Regions from separate parts of the Ensifer sp. CCNWLY38 genome, predicted to be linked through region 2. Evidence: predicted binding sites of a transcription regulator. Region 2 holds the regulator's gene; each other region holds the start of a gene.

Region 1 (6,792 bases), on a different contig from region 2:
CAGTCCCAGACCGCCCTGGGCATGGCGTACGTGTCTTCTGGCGTCGCTCCTAACGCCGGATCAGGCCGCCGCGATAGTCGAGTTCGTAAGCTTCCTCGCCATCGACGAAGATGACCTCATGACCGGAAAAATGTTCGGTGTCGCCGCGGCTGCTATCGATGTAGTAGCCATGCGCATGCCGAAACTCCATACCGCCGAGGAAGTGCCGCTTCTCACGATACATCGCCTGTAGCGCAGCCTTGATGACCAGACCTGCCTTCTCTCCAGTTATGAGCTCGGGGCGCATAATCCGGCCGAAGTAGTTCATCGCCCAATGCGGTTCGCCATCCTGCCAGACCGTTTCCTGTCCTGCAAAATCGGTTCCGCCGAAATAGCTGTCGAGATAGCGCCAACTGCCCGTTTCGTAGCCGATGTCATGGGAGCCTTGGCGAGAGGAAGGCCGCGGCACGCCTCCGCCGACATAGGTTTTCGATTTGGCTTCGACGATAAAGTCCTTCAGGTCTTCGAGCGCGGTCATGATCGTCCCTCGTATGTTCCATGTCGAGGATGTCTTGATCCGCGAAAGTTGTAAAGAACAGATAGAGAACAGGTGCCCGATTATTGAACGCCGCAAGCCTTCTGCCCGCGATCGTCGTTCCAGTCCTTGAGCAGGACGAGTTCGCCCTTGGTGGCTATGGCCTTGTCGTTGGATTTGCCCTTGCCTGTCAGAACGTTGAGGTCGCACTTCAAGGTGTTGTCTAGATCGAGCGTATCATAGGATGAGTAGGTATAGCCGGCGACCACGAACTCGAAATTGCGGTAGGCGACCGTCAGTTTCTGTTCCCAGCGGTCACGTCCGATGGAATCGTTGTGGCTGGAGATGAGCAAAGAACCGCTCGGCAGCGCCTCGACCCACGGCGCCTGTCCGGCAAAGTCAAAGTCGCCCCAAATCTTGTTCGGGATCGCCGACTTCAGCTCAAGAGCGCCATTCTCACCGGTCAGATAGAGATAGACACCGTTGTCATCGTCGCTTCCATCTGCGGGGCGCACGATCAGGGCGAGGTCCGCGTCACCGTCCTTGTTCCAGTCGCCGGTCGCCGCGGAGACGATGCGGGCAGGGTCGATCGTTTCGGCCGCGGAGGCGACGGCCGGAACCAGAAACAGCAATGGCAGAATCAGCCGTGCATGCATGTCGGAACGCTCCGCTTGGTTGTTCTTCTTGATATGCGGGCGCGGCGCTTTCCTCAAGCGGCTTCCTCACCAGTTAACCTGCTTTCGACTGCCGTGTTAACCATCGTGAACAGAACGTCTGTGCTCGGCTTGACGAGTGAACAAAAATAGAACAAAGTGAAAACATAACGGAAAAGGAGCCATGTTATGACTGATTTTGTTCGTGACCTCGCCGCCTTCGCTTCGATGAGCCTGTTCATCGCAAGCATCTCTTTCATCGCGCTCGGCCTCTGAGGAGCGTCGATATTTCCTCTCAAGCACTTCCCGAAATTCGCCCCCTGGACTGAATAAGGGGGACGGCGTGTCAGGTGAAACTGGACATGTCGGGTGATAAACGGGATATCCTGCCGAACGGACAGGAATCAGGGTGCGAATAATGGCAGACGACGGCAAAGCAGCATCGAGCGAGGCGCTTGGTTCGGACCCGCAGTTTGTGCATCTGCGCGTCCACTCGGCCTTCTCCCTGCTCGAAGGCGCGCTGCCGCTGAAGAAGGTCATCGGCAAGGCGGTTGCCGATAATCAGCCGGCGATCGGGATCGCCGACACCAACAATCTCTTTGCCGCGCTCGAGTTTTCGCAGAAAGCAGCCGACGACGGACTGCAACCGATTACCGGCTGCCAGCTTTCCATCGACATGGAAGACGAGGCGGATGGCGAACGGCGCGGCCACGTGCAACATCTCGCGAAGCTGCCCGCGATCGTCCTGATCGCCGCGACCGATGATGGTTACACCCGGCTCGTGGATCTGGTGAGCCGTGCCTATCTCAGCGGCGAGGGCAGCCAGGCGACTCGGATCACGCGCTCCTGGCTTGCCGAAAACGGTACGGACGGATTGATCGCGCTGACCGGTGCGTCGGGCGGCCCGGTGGACCTGGCCCTGAAGGCGGGCTCGACGGCACTGGCCGAAGCGCGTCTCGAGGCGCTGCATGATCTCTTCGGCGACCGGCTCTATATCGAGCTGCAGCGGCACGGCGGATTTGACCGCCGCCATGAGAGCCGGATTATCGACCTTGCATACAAGTTCGACATTCCGCTGGTTGCCACCAACGAAGCGTTCTTTCCGTCGCCGTCCGATTACGATGCCCACGACGCCCTGATGGCCGTGGCGCACAACGCCATGGTCTCGGATGACAGCCGTTTCCGCCTGACGCCCGATCATTATTTGAAGAGCCGCAAGGAAATGGCGGCACTCTTTGCCGATCTGCCCGAGGCGCTGGAAAACACCCTCGAGGTCGCCCGGCGCTGCTCCTTCATGCTGAAGACCCGTGGACCGATCCTGCCGCGCTTTACCGGCGCCACTGCAGATCCGGAGGAGGCCGAGCGCGCCGAGGCGGACGAACTGCGTCGCCAGGCGGAGGAGGGCCTCGAAGACCGTCTCGCCAGGCTTGGCATGGCGCCCGGCTATAGCGAAGAGGAGTATCGCGAGCGCCTGGCCTTCGAACTCAGCGTTATCGAGCGCATGAAGTTCCCCGGCTACTTCCTGATCGTTGCCGACTTCATCAAATGGGCGAAGCAGCACGATATTCCCGTTGGGCCGGGCCGTGGTTCGGGTGCAGGGTCGCTCGTTGCCTATGCGCTGACGATCACCGACGTCGATCCGATGCGCTTCTCGCTGCTGTTCGAGCGCTTCCTCAATCCTGAGCGCGTCTCGATGCCCGACTTCGATATCGACTTCTGCCAGGACCGGCGCGAAGAGGTGATCCGCTACGTGCAGCGCAAGTATGGTCGCGAGCAGGTGGCGCAGATCATTACCTTCGGTTCGCTGCAGGCGCGCGCCGCACTGCGCGACGTCGGCCGCGTGCTCGAAATGCCCTACGGCCAGGTCGACAAGATCTGCAAGCTCGTGCCGAACAACCCGGCCAATCCGACGCCGCTCTCCAAGGCGATCGAGGAGGAGCCGCGCCTTCAGGAGGAGGCCGAGAAGGAGCCGGTGGTCGCGCGGCTTCTCGATATCGCCCAGAAGATCGAAGGCCTCTATCGCCACGCCTCGACCCACGCCGCCGGTATCGTGATCGGCGACCGTCCGCTGTCTCAGCTCGTGCCGATGTATCGCGATCCGCGCTCCGACATGCCGGTCACCCAGTTCAACATGAAATGGGTGGAGCAGGCGGGCCTCGTCAAGTTCGACTTCCTCGGCCTGAAGACCCTGACCGTATTGAAGGTCGCGGTCGATTTCGTGAAGCAGCGCGGCATCGAGGTTGATCTGGCGAGCATCCCGCTCGACGACCCGAAGACCTATGAGATGCTCTCGCGCGGCGAAACGGTTGGCGTGTTCCAGGTGGAAAGCGCCGGCATGCGCAAGGCGCTGATCGGCATGCGGCCGGACTGCATCGAGGATATCATCGCGCTGGTGGCGCTCTATCGCCCGGGCCCGATGGAGAACATCCCGGTCTACAATGCTCGCAAACATGGCGAGGAAGAGGTCGAATCGATCCATCCGAAGATCGACCATCTGCTCAAGGAAACGCAGGGCGTTATCGTCTACCAGGAGCAGGTGATGCAGATCGCCCAGGTGCTCTCGGGCTACTCGCTCGGCGAGGCCGATCTTCTGCGGCGCGCCATGGGTAAGAAGATCAAGGAGGAGATGGACAAGCAGCGCGCCCGCTTCGTCGACGGCGCCGTGAAGAACGAGGTGTCGAAGCCGCAGGCGGACCTGATCTTCGACCTGCTCGCCAAGTTCGCCAATTACGGCTTCAACAAGTCGCACGCAGCGGCTTACGCCATCGTCTCCTACCAGACCGCCTATATGAAGGCGCACTATCCGGTGGAGTTCCTGGCGGCGTCGATGACGCTCGACATGTCCAACACGGAAAAGGTCAACGACTTCCGCCAGGACGCAAAGCGCCTGGGCATCGAGGTGATTGCACCGTCGGTGCAGTCCTCATTCCGACATTTCCAGACGGGCGAAAACCGCATCTATTATTCGCTTGCCGCAATCAAGGGCGTGGGCGAATCCGCGGTTGAGCATATCGTCGAGGTGCGCGGCGACCGGACGTTCGCGAGCCTTGAGGACTTCTGCCTCAGGATCGACCCCAAGCTTCTCAATCGTCGCGTCTTCGAAAGCCTGATCGCTGCCGGCGCGTTCGAATGCTTCGGCTATGACCGTGCGGAACTGGTCGGCGGGCTCGACCGCATCCTCGGCTTCGCCCAGCGTGCGCAGGAGAACAAGACGAGCGGCCAGAGCGATATGTTCGGGGCAGGGGCGGCAACCGGGCCGGAGCGTATCGCGCTCCCGACCTATACGCCTTGGCTCGCTTCGGAGAAGCTGCACCGCGAATTCCAGGTGCTGGGTTTCTACCTCTCCGCCCACCCGCTCGACACCTACAATGCGTTGCTCGCCAAGATGCGTGTGCAGACCTTCGGCGATTTCGCCGGCGCGGTGAAGAAGGGGGCAACCGCCGGCCGGCTTGCGGGCACGGTGACCTCGAAGCAGGAGCGCAAGACGCGCACCGGCAACAAGATGGGAATCGTCGCCTTCTCGGACTCCTCGGGCCAATTCGAGGCCGTGCTGTTCTCCGAAATGCTGCACCAGTATCGCGACCTCTTGGAGCCGGGCAAATCACTGGTGATGACGGTTGCCGCCGAGGAGCGGCCGGAAGGCATCGGGCTGCGCATCCAGACCCTGCGCTCGCTCGAGGAAGAATCGCTGCAACTTCAGAAGGCGCTGCGCGTCTATGTGCGCGATTCCGGCCCACTGAAATCGATCGCCTCGCACCTCAACACCAGGGGCGACGGCCTCGTCTCCTTCGTCGTCATCAAGGACAATGGTCAGCGCGAGATCGAGGTGGAACTGAGCGAGAAGTTCCGGATCTCGCCGGAGATCGCTGCGGCGCTGCGCTCGGCGCCGGGCGTGGTCGACGTCGAGTTGGTTTGATCGGCGGATTTCTCCGTTTCGTTCGAAGCGAAGAAATCACACCGATCACCTTGAGGGTGGGCAGCTGGGACAGAAAGCGCACATGTGCTTTCCTGCGGTTGCTCGGGATCAGTCACCGGGACGCGATCGGGTGACGGTGATGAAATCGGTGCCCTGGCCGGTTTCCAGCCCGCTTTCCGTGTCGGCGATCGAGAGCGAAGAGCCCTCGGCCAGCAGTCCTTCAACCCGCTTGCGAACGTCGTCGGATATCGTCATTCGCGCCAGCGTGCGCTGTATGCCGTTATAAGCGAAGGGATCGGCCTCCATGGAAATGCCGAGCCGCTTCTTCATCGAGGCGGGCAGGTGGTTTTCAAGTGAAACGCCGAACCATTTGCCTTCGGCGCCTTCTTCTTCATTGTGCCGGAACTGGAGGAAATGCGTCCCAAGGGCCTCTTCCGGTTTGTCGATGGTGAGGCCGGCTTCGAAAAGCGGCTTGAAACCTTGCCGCACGAGGATCTTGCCGTTCTGCGGCGGCGTTCGGCCGGCCTTGCGCAGGAGCCTGTCGGTCAGTTCCGGCGTCAGCTTGCCATCACTCTCGAGACCTTCGCCCGTCTGGAAGGCGCGGAGCGCCGCAATGGTTGCCGTGCCCGCATGGCCGTCGATCGAGCCGGGCGCGTATCCGAGGAATTCCAACGAGGTTTGAACCTCGCGCATGGTGTCGCGTGCGTCGCTGCGCGTGATCAGGATGCGGATCGGTTCTTCCATCGATCTGGACGTGCCGGCACCGCCGGTCGGCTCTCTCATCGCCACTTCCACCGGCGTATCTCCGGCCTGGCTGATCGCCGGTCTGAGCGGAACGTCGGAAAGCGGCGGTTGGATATCTACCGGAACCGGACGGAAGAGGAGGGCGCTTTTAACCTCTACGGGCGATATCTGCCGGTCCGAGATCAGCACATGCACGCCGCGCTCGGTCATCTTGTAGAGCGAGGCGGCGAAAGCACTCGGCAGGCGCACGCAGCCATGCGACGCGGGGTAGTCGGGCACGTGGTTGGAGCCGTGCAGTGCAATACCCGACCAGGTGAGCCGCTGCATGAACGGCATCGGCGCGTTCGAATAGATGTTGGACTTATGATGGCGTCGCTTTTCCAGGATAGAGAAGATTCCGGTCGGCGTCGCATGGCCGGCCTTGCCGGTCGACACCGGTGACGTCGCAATCACGGCGTCGCCGTCATAGACGACGAGCGATTGCTGGTCTTTAGAGACGATGATTTGCAGCGGCCCGCGACTGCCTGCAAAGCCGGTGGCCGGCGACAAAAGCAGAGCGACGAAGCTGGCGGTGAGAGCGAAACGCGATACCATACACTCAACCCAACACGTGACTTGGCGAACGAGCCTAGCCGGCAATCTTTAAGGAATTCATCCAGTCCGTGTGTCGGCCACATCAAGGTTGCGTGATCGCCGTGTATCTACGTTCAGTGATCGCGTTTGCGGGTACCGAAGGTATAGCCGGTCTCGACGCTCTCCTTGCCGAACTTGTCGCGCAGCTTGTTCATGGCGTCTTCGGCCGCTGCCCGGCGGGTTGCCGCCGGATCGACAAGGTCCGGAGGGTCGGCCAGATCCGGGGCGGAGAGATCGCTGACGCCAATCCCGATCAGGCGATACTTCGTGCCATCCGCCTCTTTCTCCAAAAGCTGAAGCCCGGTGCGGAAAATGCGGTCGGCAAGCCGGGT
Region 2 (6,792 bases):
CATCGTCATCAATTTGGCGAGCGATGCAGGCGGTATCGGTTGGTTTTCGGCGCGGGAAAAAAGCACGGTGCCGGTTTCGGCATCGACAAGCAGGATCTGCTTTGCCTTGGTGTCGAAAGTGGGCGCCGGTGTCTGCGCGAATACGGCGCCTGTAAACAGCGCAACGCCGAAAAACACTGCCGAGAACATCTTCATGCGCATGGGAAACTCCGGTTTCCCCTTGGGCATAGCAGCGAGGTCATTTTGGCACAACGCCGCCTGCGGTTATCGGACAGAACCGCTTGCTTTCTGGCGCTTGGCGTAATCGACAATCACTTGGGGGGTAAGCTGCTTCCGGTCGACCATAATCGCTTCAAACGGCGATTCGGCGTCGCTGACGCGGACTTCGACGTAAGCTGCAGCATACGCCATGTTGCCGTCGGGCATCGGGATGAACTCGGGCCGCTCACGCGGGATCGGGCCGATTTCCGGCAGCATCACGAACTCGTTCAGCGATTGCGGCTGGGCGGACTGCGGGACGGGGGCTGCGAGCGCCGTCACCGGTTCGCCAACATCGAGCGAGGCCTTTGCGGGGACGGTGATGGTGCCAAGGGTCTGATTGCGGAACGGCTCGTTGGAGGCGACCATTACGCCGGTCGCGATCTGGCCTTCCGGCATCACGCTCGGGCCACGTTCGCCCTTCTGAACGTAGGACGCCATCAGATAGGGCATGTCGTTGCCTTCAAGCGGCGCGCGGCCGACATACTGCACGCGCACCTGCGCGCTGCCCTTGCGCTTGATGTCGAGCATGTCAGCCGTCTTCGAGGAGACGTCGATGATGCGGCCGAATTCATAGGGGCCGCGATCGTTGACGCGCACGATGACCGACGTACCGTTTTCCATATTCGTGACGCGCGCGTAGCTCGGCAGCGGGAACGTCGGATGGGCGGCCGACAGATGCGCCTTGTCGTAAACTTCGCCATTGGCGGTCAGCCGGCCGTGGAAAGCCGAGCCGTACCAGGAAGCCGTACCGGTCTTGTTGTAACCGAAGTCTTCCTTCGGCTGGTACCACTTGCCCTTGACCTGATAGGCCTTGCCGACCTGAAAGCGTCCGCCGCCCTTGGGAATATTGTTGCCGGTGGCAACACGCGGGCTCGCCTTTACGCCATAGACGGATTCGGGAAAGTATTCCTTGCTACGAGCAGTTTTCTTGACGCTCGATGTCGATCCGCAGGCTGCGAGTGTCACGCACAGCATCGGGACCGCCGCAAGGCGCAGTCCCTTGACCAGATATGCCGCATTTTTACTGGAGGTCATCTGTCCCACAACATCGATCGAATAGCCGTACTCGAAACCTTCCGCTCATGCCCCCAGCGGAAATCTCGGCGTCCCGAAACGGAACAGTCGATTAAACATGACAGCAACAAGGCGAAAATGCGAACTCATCCACAGATCAGCGCCGGATTTCATGCGCTATGGTTTACAGACGGTTACCAGCGGAGCATGCCCGCGCGCTCCAGTCTGGCCATCGAGAAAATCTTTCGGCGACGCATGTTAAATCTTGCAAAGCGACAGGGCTTCGCGCAATAACGCCCTGCCCGGTCAGCAGTTGACTGCGATTTCAGGCAAGGACAGGTGGCCGAGTGGTTTAAGGCTCTGGTCTTGAAAACCAGCGTACGGGAAACCGTACCGTGGGTTCGAATCCCACCCTGTCCGCCATTTCCCCAAGGAATATCGTCCGACCGATGGACCGCCATTCCTGACGATGCTTCGCTTCAATGAGCATAGGTCCGCGGGCGTCAGCGCCGTCTGGTTCGCCTCGAGCAGATGACGCTCAGCGCTCTCCGCGCCCTTCACTCAAGCCGCGTGTCAGAGGCTGAACGGATCACGCGCTGAGCGCTTCTCGCTCGGAGCGTTGAACGGATCGGCCTTCTTCTCCTTGGACTTGCGACCCTCGTCGGCGATGATCTCATCCACGGCCCGCTGGCATTTCAGGAGTTCTTCCGCCGCCGGGCCGGTGCCGCGCAGACTGAGGTTTGCGACAACGCGATCGTCAAAGGCGATCGCCAACGTCCTTTTGCGCACGAACCCCGTCAGGAATTCCGCATCGGTGACGTTCACGAAGAGGAACTTGCCGCTCTCGTCGCCGGCGGCGGTCGCCGCCGCACTCCACGGATCGCTCTTGTCGAAGCGGAACGTCAGGTCATAGTCCTTGCCGACCTCCAGCGACTTCCAGTCGTCGCTGGCGAAACTCATGTAGAGCGGTGATTCGGAGCCCTTGGGGTAGAATCCCAGACGCAATATGACCCCGCCCTCGAACATCGACGTGATGAAACACGAGCCTTCCATCGACGTGTCGGAAGCAACGGTCCAGCCGCCGACTTCCTTCCATTTGATGATCTCGGCCTCCTCAGCCACGGCCGGTCCCGTGGCCATCAGACAGCTCACAAATCCGAACAGCAATCTACGCATGCAAATCCCCCGTTTGCCCGCATTTTGAAAGGTCGCCGCGTTACTGTCGAGGGTGGGTGAGCCGCACCCACGCAAAATCCTAGGAATATTCACCTCTCCCCGCGGACCGACGCTCACGCCAAAGATCACATGGCGAAGGGATCTTTCGACGACTTGGTCTGGCCGCCGCCAGCAAAGGGGTCATTGTTTGGCGCATTCCCGCCGGCGCCCGCAAAGGGATCGGCGGCCGCCCCCTGCCCGCCGTTTGGCATCAACGCAATCACCGCCTCCTGGCATTTGAACATCTCGCTGACGGCCTTCATCGAATCGCGCAGGCTGAGGCTCGCCACGACGCGTCCTTCGAACGCCAGCGCCAGCGTGTTCTTGCGCACGAATTCGGTGAAGAAGTCGGTGTTGGAGAAGTTGACGACCAGAGCCTTCGAGCCCGTGAGGTCCAGGCCGAACGCGACAGCCGGCCACTGGCGGCCACGGTCGAGCTGCAAGGCGACGTCATACTCCCGCTGCGGCTCGATCGATTTCCAGTCGGCGTTGCCGATCGAAAGAAACGCCAGGTTCGCCGATCCTCTCGGGTAGAAGCCGATTCGAAGGATCATTCCGCCGTCGTAGCTCGTCGCCGCATAGCACGAGCCGCCCAAGGACGGATCCGAGCCCACCGTCCAGGCATTGACCTCCTTCCAGATATTCGAACGCCCTTCTTCAGCAGAGGCCGCCCCCGCCGCCACCAACAGACAGAGAACCGCCAACGACAATCTATGCATGCAACCACCCTACTTTCCCCGCAAAGTTATCGTTTTTTTACAACCTGTCGAGACGGTGCGGCATCTTCACAACACGGATTTTTGCACGCCAGCAGCGAGGCCGCGACTTGGCGCAACCGAAGCGATTGCGGCGCGGAGGGCGCGTCAGGGCTTTGCCGCGGCGTGCCCTGGCGCAAAACGGCCACAGCCTGCACTCAAAGAGCTGTTGAACACATGACAGTGATCGCCAAGCTTGCTGGACTTCGGAACGAAAGCGCGGTTCACATCGTTAACCGCCCCGTAGTCCCACCCTTGCATCAAAGTGGACGATCACCGTGCTTGCCGCCCTGCTTCTCGCTTCGATAGTCGCATCGCCCAATATGCCTGACGTCAAGCTCAGCGCCGCCACGGTGGACGAACTTCAGACCGATTTCGAGAGCGCCGTGCCGTGCCATCAAATTGATGGACGCAACGTGTGGAAGGGTGCGATCGCGTTCTACATCCAGTCTTTCATCTATGACGGCGACACGCCGGTCGCGACCGATGCGGCGGATGCCGTACTTCCGGAAGACAACAGCGCCGAGACGGTGAAGGAATTCGAAGACGCCTGCGCCGCCACGCAGCCGGCCTAGCCTCTTTGCACGAAACGCTCGCGATTCGTTCGAATCGCAGTGACGTCGCGCAATGCGCTACGCCGCCGCCCTCCTTTTGGGCGCGATCATCGCCCAAACCCGCTCTGCTCCCGTAAAAGTGACCAATCGACACGCACAGACGCGCCAATTGTCTGAATTCACGGAATTTTAGGCACTTGCGGAACACATATGGAACAGATAGTGTCTGTTCTTGATTTGTTTCACGCCTCTGGGAGCGACGTGCCATGCTGACCCGCAAGCAACAGGAATTGCTTCTCTTCATTCACGAACGCATGAAGGAGTCAGGCGTCCCACCATCATTCGATGAAATGAAGGATGCGCTCGACCTGGCGTCGAAGTCCGGCATTCACCGCCTGATCACGGCACTCGAAGAACGCGGGTTCATTCGCCGTCTGCCGAACCGGGCTCGCGCGCTTGAGGTCATCAAGCTTCCGGAGGCTTACGCATCCAGCCAGCAGCAGCCTCGCCGCGGCTTCTCGCCCAGCGTGATCGAAGGCAGCCTCGGCAAGGCGCCGGCGGTAGCCCCTGCCGCACCGCCGAAGCCCGCGCCAGTGGCCGACAACACATCGGTTTCCGTGCCGGTCATGGGCCGCATCGCTGCCGGTGTGCCGATCTCGGCCATCCAGAACAACACGCACGACATTACCGTTCCGCTCGACATGATCGGCAATGGCGAACACTATGCTCTCGAAGTTAAGGGCGACTCGATGATCGAAGCCGGCATCTTCGACGGCGACACGGTGATCATCCGCAATGCCAATACGGCCAATCCCGGCGATATCATCGTGGCGCTCGTGGATGATGAGGAAGCGACGCTTAAGCGCTTCCGGCGCAAGGGCGCATCGATCGCGCTCGAAGCCGCGAACCCTGCCTACGAAACAAGGATTTTCGGGCCCGATCGGGTGAAGATCCAGGGCAAGCTCGTCGGGCTGATCCGCCGCTACCACTGATTCCGAGGGAAACCTGGCATCCGACAGAGCCTCGCCACCGCTTGCGGTGGCGAGGCTCTGTTAATTGAAGGCGACCTGAAGGCGCGCCTCTTATTCGTGGATGGTGTATTCGCCGAGTTCGCAGAGATCCTGCATGTCTTCGGTCGTATCGAGGCCGGAGCCTTCTTCGAACTCGAAGCGCATGTCGTACTTGCAGACCTCCCGGCCGTCGGCGATGGTGATCTCCATGTCTTCCCCGGGGTTCAGCACCTGCCGGCCGAAAACATCGTCTTCCCACTCATTGACGCCCACAGGCGACGTATAGAAGTTCGTCAGCACTGCGTTTGTGTTGTTCTTCAGCTTGAAAACCAGGTCCTCTGCCTGCGCCTCGAACGTGGTCGCAGCGAAGAGGGCCAAGGCCGTCAGGACAAGTTTCGTCTTCATATATGCCATTGCCTCCGTTTTGATGATGACGGACGCTACCGATGCGGCTGATGTCAGCGGAGTCATCGTTCCCCCTCTACCGATTTCACCGAAGCGATAAGATCCAACGTATAGCTAATGGATGTGGCTTGCGCGGGCGTGGGCAGGCAACCACACAATCGCCCTGCCCTAAGGCAGAACGTCTATTCACACTAAAATGAGGTGAGAGTTATTGGAGGCCTCGCCCGGAATTGAACCGGGGTACAAGGATTTGCAGTCCTCTGCGTCACCACTCCGCCACGAGGCCTCACAGCTCGGATAACCGAGCGTTGGCGCGGATTTAGAATGATTGCAGAAAAACCGCAAGAGGCATTTTCCGAAAAACGCGCCGTCGATTTGTAAGACGGATACTTTCCACAGAGCGATCGCGAACCTCCGCCGATCGCATCTGGGTGGCCTCAGCACCAGGGCGTCGCGTGTCCCGTCCACGGCCGGACCAGCCCCTCGGTGACCAGCACGCGCCCGATAGACTGGTCGCCGCGGGTGACCAACCGCAGCTTTTCACCGGCCTTGGCATCCTGACGACCGCTCGCCGTTTCCAGCCTGAAGTCACCCGCATTCAACAATTCGCGCAGGCGTTGCTTGGCATAGAAGCCGCGCGAACGTTCCTTGTCGCAGCTTGCCTGGCGAATACGCGGCGCATCGACGTCTGCCACGCGGATCGTTTCGCCGTGGTACAGAAAGGTGGCGCCGTCGATCACGCAGTTGTCGTTGCGAATCCCGCAGAAGTAAAACTGGTCCGCGCGAATGGATGCCGTCTTCACTTCCTCGTTCGGCCGCACCACAGGTGTCGGCGCGTTGGTGCCGAGGTCGACGGACGGCACCGGAGCGGCAAGGGCAACTCTTGTCACCAGATTCGGTTTCTGCTTCTCCGCCTGTTGCGCGGGACGCTCGTCCGATTTCTGCGCGACGCGAACGGGCTTCGGCTTCGATTCGTGGCGCGACGTGAACGCCACCACGTCCGATACCACCGGCCAATGTTTCAGTTCGGCGCGATGATCGTAAGCGACCACGCCGCCGACAGTGAGTGCGGCGGCCAGATACCACGGCGCCATACCGCCTTGTTTTCCCCTGCTCCGACCGGAATTCCGGCTTCGACGTTTCGTAGTGGCTTTGGCCATGCGTCCCCATCCTGATTCGCGACCGCATTATGCGTTTGATGGGTTGCCGAAAAGTTTTCGGCGGCCTCCCTCAACAAAGGGTTCAGCCGCTTCACTGAGGATCAATCGGCAGGGAATCGAAGCAGAGGCATCCGGGACGGATGCGTTGACCGAAAAGCGCGCAATAGCTCCGGTTCAAGAGCCGTTCGAAGAATTGGCTCGTCCGCGCCAGCGCGCCCACCAGACAGCCAGGCGACGCCGGCGACGGCGGACGGAGGGGATATCGTGCGAAAGGACGATGAGGCCCAGAGGTATCATCCAGAAGCCGAGCACCGGCAGAAAGCCGAGAAAACCAAAAAACACCAGGAGCGAGCCCAGCAGGATACGTAGCAGTGGCGATTCCGGCAGCGTGATGCGCCACTTCCCGAGCACGATCTGA
Region 3 (6,792 bases), on a different contig from region 2:
CTTGCCGCGCTTCGGACCCTTGCTGAGGTTTGCCTCGACGAGGCGCACAGCTTCGGTCTCCGACATTTTGTTCACGGCAGCGATTTCGCGCGCCATGCGGTCGAGGGCAGCTTCATAGAGCTGGCGTTCGGAATAGGACTGTTCCGGCTGGTTTTCGGCGCGATAGAGATCGCGGACGACTTCCGCGATGGAAATCAGGTCGCCGGAGTTGATCTTGGCATCGTATTCCTGGGCGCGGCGCGACCACATGGTGCGCTTCACGCGAGCCTTGCCCTGCACAACCTTCAACGCACGATCGACGAAATCGGTTTCGGACAGCTTGCGCATGCCGATGCTGACAGCCTTGGCCACCGGCACCTTCAACCGCATCTTGTCCTTCTCGAAATCGATGACAAAAAGCTCAAGCTTCATGCCGGCGACTTCCTGCTCTTCGATCGCCACGATCTGGCCAACGCCGTGGGCCGGATAGACGATCGATTCACCGGTCTTGAAGCCCTGGCGTGTCGAAGATTTTTTCTGCTGGGTCGTCATTCGTTTCAAAAACTCCCTGTTTCGCGCCGGCCATTCTGGCCGGGGCCGGGTCAGTGAGGCCCGGGATAGACGGGGATACCGCCGGGTGGGTACATCCTGGTCCGTCCACGGAACGCAAACAGCCTCATGAAATGCGGTCGCAACAGAGCAAAGCCATGTTGCGTAATAGGGAGAAACCGCGTTTTGGAGATCGTTTGCTTTCGTGATGGTTTTCGGGCGCGCAAAAACACCCTCTGTGGATCAGTAGAAGGAACCTATCACAAAAAAGTGCCGAAATCAATAATTTGCTGCATGGCAGCCATCAAGCCACCATTCTCGCACCTGCGAGCGCAGTGCGGGTTTTTCCCCAGGTTTGGCGCGCTGGGTCGCGCTCGCTGCGTCAGCCTCGACGAACGATCGAGATCGTTCGTCTCAGTCGCCCTGTCCCGGCTCGGCGGAGAAGAATTTCTCGTACTTGCCTTCCACGCCGTCCATCTCCTTGGCTTCCGGCATCGGATCGCGCTTGACCGTGACGTTCGGCCACTTCGTGGCAAAATCAGCGTTCACTTTCAACCACATATCAAGGCCCGGCTCGGTGTCCGGCTTGATCGCCTCGGCAGGACATTCCGGCTCGCAAACGCCGCAATCGATGCACTCGTCGGGATGGATGACGAGGAAATTCTCGCCCTCATAGAAGCAGTCCACGGGGCAGACTTCGACACAGTCCATATACTTGCAGCGAATGCAATTGTCGGTCACGACATACGTCATGAGGTACTCCAGCCAATGCTCACGTTTGATGGCAGACGGCAATCAATGGTGATGCTCATCGTCCGCGCATGCTAGGAATGTCCGGCGCGCATAGCTGCCGAAGCAAGACCAATGCACCCAACGTGGGTCTGTCAGGTAAAGGCTTTATGGACCCTTTGCAAGAATATTCAATGCGCGAAACGCCGCGGCAAAGGCAGAGTTTTCTAATCCTCGCGCGGATCGAAATCGGGTTTTAGCCGATCGGTATCCCGCCGCTCTTTCTTGGTCGGGCGTCCCGCCCCACGGTCGCGTGTGGCGAGATCAAATGCCGAGAGTTTCTCCTTCGGCAGTTCCGGCGTGAGATCATCATAAAGAAGCCGCGCTTCCTCGTAGGGGCCACGTCGCTCCCCTGGCGCAAGCACGCGCACGGTCAGGCTGCGGCGGTCGAGGACGAGCTCAAGCAGGTCCCCCGTCTTGACCTGAAACGACGACTGCGTCACGCGCTGCTCGTTGACGGCCACGCGGCCGTCCTCGATCGCCTTTTGCGCAAGCGAGCGCGATTTGATCAGCCGCGTGAAAAACAGCCACTTGTCGAGACGCTGGCGCGATGCCGGGTTGGACGTGGGCTGTTTTTCCATGACCTGCCTTACTTCTTCATCTGCTCCTTGAGCGCCGCGAGTTTGGCGAAGGGCGAATCCGGATCCACCGGCTTCTCGCGACGCGGCGGGCGCGCCTCGAACTTGCCCTGGCCGGGCTTGCCGCCGCGGTCGTGACGATCATGACGATCACCACGGTCCTGGCGCGGACCGCCTTCCGATTTGCCGCCGTCATGGCGCTTGCCGCGCACCGGCTGGCCGCCCTTGCGTCCGCCCTCACGTCCCTCGCTCTGGCCTTGGCCTTGGCCTTGGCCATGTCCATGGCGCTGGCCGCCGCGACGCTGGTCGCCCTGGTGGCGACCGCCGCCCTGGCGCTGGTTATCCTGGCGAGTGCCGGGACGCCACAGCAGCACGGGCTTGGCTTCGACCGGTTCTCCGGTCTCGGCGACTTGAGCTTCGGCTGGTTGCACCTCGCTGGTGGCGACTTCGCCCTCAGCGTTCTCGGCCTCGGCGGCCGGTGCCTCAACGGCTGCGGTCTCGACATCCGACGCGCTGTCAGCAGCGTCCGCGTCATCGACGGCAGCAACCGGCTCGGAGGCGGCGGCAGCAGAGGCGGGCGCACCGTCCTGGCTGGCGAGGAAGGCCGCAGCCTCCTCGGCCTTGACGCTGTCGGCCCGATAGCCAAGGCCCTTCAGGATCTCTTCCATATCATCAGGCGTTGCGCCGAGGATCGAAAGCATCGAGGTGGTGGCGGTGAAACGACGGCCGTCATAGGCGCCTTCGGGACGCGGCTGTGCGCCGGGCTTCCACTGCAGCAGCGGCCGGATGAGATCGGCCAGGCGCTCGAGGATGTCGATGCGCACGGCGCGCTTTCCGAGGAAGCGGAAGCCGGCAAGCTTGTAGAAGGTGCGCTCGAAGGACGGATCGGTGACGACCGACGTACGGCCGGCCGCGAGCATCGGAATGAGGTCGCCATAGCCGGGCTTGTCGAGGCCGTCGTTCTTCAGCGCCCAGAGCAGCGTGATCAGCTCGGCCGGAGCCGGCTTCAAGAGCGCCGGAAGGAAGATGTGGTAGGCGCCGAAGCGAACGCCGTATTTGCGGATCGAAGCGCGGCCGTCCTGGTCCAGCGACTTCACGTCGTCGGCGACATCGCGGCGGAAGAGCACGCCGAGGTTCTCGACGAGCTGGAAGGCAAGGCCCTTGGCGAGGCCTTCGAGGTCTTCAGCGCGCGAAATATCGTCGAGCGGCTTCAGCACCGTACCGATGTGATGGTTCACGAAACGCTCGATGCGGGCCACGACATGCTCGCGGGCGTTCGCCTGCAGCTGATCGTCGGCAAGCAGAATGACGCGCGGACGCATGACATGGTCGCTCGCTGCCAGACGGGCGACGGGATCGCCGAGCCAGCGCACGAGACCATCCGACGAAAGCGCCAGGTCGTTGTTGCCCGAGGCGTGCAGACGTGCGGCCCGCGCCTCGAACTCGAGCGCCAGCGCCTTCTGGGCAGCGCCCTGCACGGCCTTGGCGTCCGGGCCGTCGCCGCCGGTCGCCAGCGTAAACCGGAAACCGGTTAGTTGTCCTACGTGGTGTCCTTCGACGAAGACATCACCATTCACACTGATTTCAGCTTCCAGCATAGCATTCTCTCTCAGGCGCTTCATGAGCACAGATGTCCTGCGATCAACAAAGCGTTTCGTCAACCGTTCATGTAGTGCGTCGGATAATCGATCTTCAATTTCCCGCGTCTTTTCTTGCCAGTGTGTCGGATCGGCCAGCCATCCCGGCCGGTTCGACACATAGGTCCAGGTCCTGATCTGCGCGATTCGCGCCGAAAGTGTGTCGATCTCACCGTCGGTGTGATCGGCACGCCTGACCTGTTCGGCCATGAAGTCCTCGTTCACCGTACCCCGGCGAACGAGATCCGCGTAGATCGTCGAGATCAGATCGGCGTGCTGGGCGGGCGTGATGCGCCGATAGTCCGGCAGCGCGCAGGCTTCCCATAGTTTTTCGACGCGCTCGGCATTGGTCGTAATGTCGACGACCTCCGGGTAGCGGGTCAGATGCTCGAACGCCTGCTGGTCTACCGCAGGTAGCGCCCGGGCAAGGCCCGGAACCGTCGGCGCCGCATCGAGGCTCTTCTTCAGGGCCGTAATCGAGGCGTAGTCGAACGCCTTCGAGCGCCACTGCAGTACCTTCACCGGATCGAACTCGTGCGACTCGATGCGATGAACGAGCTCGTTGTCGAAAGGATCGACGCGACCCGTGACGCCGAACGTTCCGTCACGCAGATGTCGCCCGGCGCGCCCGGCGACCTGCGCCAGTTCGGCCGGGTTCAGGTTGCGAAACTGGTAGCCGTCGAACTTGCGGTCCTGCGCGAAGGCGACGTGATCGACGTCGAGGTTGAGACCCATGCCGATCGCGTCGGTCGCCACCATATACTCGACGTCGCCTTCCTGATAGAGCGCCACCTGCGCATTGCGCGTGCGCGGCGACAGCGCGCCGAGCACGACGGCGGCACCACCGCGCTGACGGCGGATCAGTTCGGCGATCGCATAGACTTCGTCGGCCGAGAAGGCGACGATCGCCGAGCGATGCGGCAGGCGGGTGATTTTCTTCGAGCCGGCATAGAGAAGCTGCGACATGCGCGGCCGCTCGACGACCGTGATGCCGGGCAGGAGGTGCTCCAGGATCGGCCGCATCGTTGCAGCCCCCAGAAGCAGCGTCTCGCCGCGTCCTCTCAGATGCAGGATCCGGTCGGTGAAGATGTGCCCGCGCTCGAGGTCGCCGGCAAGCTGCACCTCGTCGATCGCCACGAAGGACGCGGTCGTCTCGCGCGGCATCGCTTCGACGGTGCAGACCGAATAGCGGGCGCGATGCGGAGTGATCTTCTCCTCGCCGGTGATCAGCGCGACATTGTGATGGCCGACCCTTTCGACCAGGCGCGTATAGACCTCGCGCGCCAGGAGGCGCAGCGGCAGGCCTATGACGCCGCTGTCATGCGCGATCATGCGCTCGATCGCATAGTGCGTCTTGCCGGTATTGGTTGGCCCGAGCACCGCGGTTACGCCGCGGCCGCTCAGGATCATGGGGTGAACGGACACGTCATCGATCCCGGGCATTCAGAAATTACGCCAGCGTCTTTTCACGCTGGCGGCAAACACATGCCCACGCACCGAGCCAAACGCAAGAGGCGCCGACAACTAAAACCATCGTTCGGCGCCTCTGATCCCAGAGCACCACCTGTTGTGGTTGGCGCAACCCGGTTTCGGAACAGCCGTGGAACGAATCGGCGACGAATCGAAGACTCATCGCGATTCACTGTATGTTCACGACTACATATAGATTTCAACACCGAACGTTGCACCACATCCTGAATCTGACGCCTCGCGCGTGTGTTGGAGCCCATGACTCGCCTTAATCCTGGCTGTCCCATTGCCAGACAGGTCAAAGGATTCCGAATCCAAGACTCTGGAAAGCCTGGAAAATTTTTAACGAAATTCATCGGAGATTCACTAGGCAGAGAGAATGAGAATCGCACCGCGCACCCTCGACCAATACGGGAGGATCCGATGTCGACTCGTGATCCGCGCATCATTCCGCTTTTGTTCTCCACAAGATATAGTGTCTGCGTCGCGCGCCGGCAACAGAATCACGGGCGCAACTTCGGGATTCAAATGCCGGGGCAACAGGCGTTTCTTCTCTCCGCCCTGCACAAAAATGGCGCCCCGCAGGGCGCCGCTCAAAAGCAATGATGAGACCAGAAGGTCAGACGAAGAACTGTCCGCCATTCGCCGAAATCGTCGAGCCGGTGATGAAGCCGGCGTCGTCGGAGGCCAGGAACACCACGCAGCGGGCGATTTCTTCCGGCTCGCCGAGGCGGCCGACCGGGATCTGCGGGATGATCCGCTCGTTCAACACCTTCTCCGGCACCGCCCGCACCATTTCCGTGCCGATATAGCCCGGGCAGATGGCGTTGACGGTGATCCCCTTCGCCGCACCTTCCTGGGCGAGCGCCTTGGTGAAGCCGAGATCGCCGGCCTTGGCCGCCGAATAGTTGGCCTGGCCCATCTGGCCCTTCTGGCCGTTGATCGACGAGATGTTGATGACGCGGCCGAAACCGCGGTCGCGCATGGCGGACCAGAGCGGATGCGTCATGTTGAAGAGACCGGTGAGGTTGGTGCCGACCACCTCGCCCCATTGCTCGGGCGTCATCTTGTGGAACATCGCATCGCGGGTGATGCCCGCATTGTTGACCAGCACGTCTACCGGGCCGAGATCGGCCTCGACCTTGGCGATGCCCTCGGCACAGGACTGATAGCTGGAAACATCCCACTTATAGACCGGGATGCCGGTTTCCTGCTTGAAGGCCTCAGCCTTTTCGTCATTGCCGGCATAGTTTGCGGCCACCTTGTAGCCGGCATTCTTGAGTGCGATGGAGATTGCCGCGCCGATGCCGCGCGACCCACCTGTGACCAATGCTACCCTGCTCATGCACGCCTCCCACTTGATCAGTTCAGTTTCTCAAAGGCCTTCTTCATCAGCTTTTCGCCGACCTGTCGTCCGTAGCGCTCGGCGACAGCCTGGAACTGAGGCGTCGCGAGCATAGACATACCTACCTCGCACTTGGTGAGTGCGAGGTTCATCATCAGACTGGAGAGCTGAACGAGCGATGCTTCAACGCACCGCTGTCATCGTTCAGGGCCGCAACCACCATGTCCCTGAAAACGGCCTCGTCGTCCGAGGTCGTATGTTCCAGCATGCACTGAACCAACCGCGCCTCGTCGAGAGGCGCGGGATTGGCATGTGCGGAAACGATCGGCGAACCGGCCAGCAAGAGGGAAAATGGAACCCACCTGGCGCTGTTCATGCCGCCAAACCGATTAGAGCCGTTCGACGCACATGGCGACGCCCATGCCGCCGCCGATGCAGAGCGTTG

The links. Region 2 encodes LexA, which represses DNA repair genes until DNA is damaged. Its sites were predicted from a motif close to TGTTCNNNNTGTGTTCNG; they were not measured.
Region 1: a site for LexA is predicted at 1,307-1,324, ahead of V7S54_RS18965 (FG-GAP repeat protein). Genes of this name have one in related genera too.
Region 3: a site for LexA is predicted at 5,123-5,140, ahead of V7S54_RS12895 (helicase-related protein). Genes of this name have one in related genera too.

What each region holds. Positions count from the first base shown of each region.
Region 1 is NZ_JBBBBO010000008.1:253,745-260,536, forward strand. It holds gene V7S54_RS18960 (DUF5680 domain-containing protein) at 50-517, opposite strand; gene V7S54_RS18965 (FG-GAP repeat protein) at 598-1,170, opposite strand; gene dnaE (DNA polymerase III subunit alpha) at 1,586-5,083, shown strand; gene V7S54_RS18975 (L,D-transpeptidase family protein) at 5,192-6,421, opposite strand; gene V7S54_RS18980 (DNA polymerase IV) at 6,535-6,792, opposite strand, start outside.
Region 2 is NZ_JBBBBO010000015.1:176,049-182,840, reverse strand. It holds gene V7S54_RS28075 (D-alanyl-D-alanine carboxypeptidase family protein) at 1-201, opposite strand, end outside; gene V7S54_RS28070 (septal ring lytic transglycosylase RlpA family protein) at 265-1,296, opposite strand; tRNA gene V7S54_RS28065 (tRNA-Ser) at 1,609-1,698, shown strand; gene V7S54_RS28060 (hypothetical protein) at 1,849-2,415, opposite strand; gene V7S54_RS28055 (hypothetical protein) at 2,577-3,209, opposite strand; gene V7S54_RS28050 (hypothetical protein) at 3,524-3,820, shown strand; gene lexA (transcriptional repressor LexA) at 4,066-4,791, shown strand; gene V7S54_RS28040 (hypothetical protein) at 4,882-5,214, opposite strand; tRNA gene V7S54_RS28035 (tRNA-Cys) at 5,427-5,500, opposite strand; gene V7S54_RS28030 (thermonuclease family protein) at 5,652-6,374, opposite strand; gene V7S54_RS28025 (hypothetical protein) at 6,549-6,792, opposite strand, start outside.
Region 3 is NZ_JBBBBO010000005.1:184,494-191,285, reverse strand. It holds gene V7S54_RS12910 (CarD family transcriptional regulator) at 1-531, opposite strand, end outside; gene fdxA (ferredoxin FdxA) at 943-1,281, opposite strand; gene V7S54_RS12900 (RNA-binding S4 domain-containing protein) at 1,485-1,898, opposite strand; gene V7S54_RS12895 (helicase-related protein) at 1,907-4,942, opposite strand; gene V7S54_RS12890 (hypothetical protein) at 5,426-5,608, shown strand; gene V7S54_RS12885 (beta-ketoacyl-ACP reductase) at 5,622-6,347, opposite strand; gene V7S54_RS12880 (acetyl-CoA C-acetyltransferase) at 6,737-6,792, opposite strand, start outside.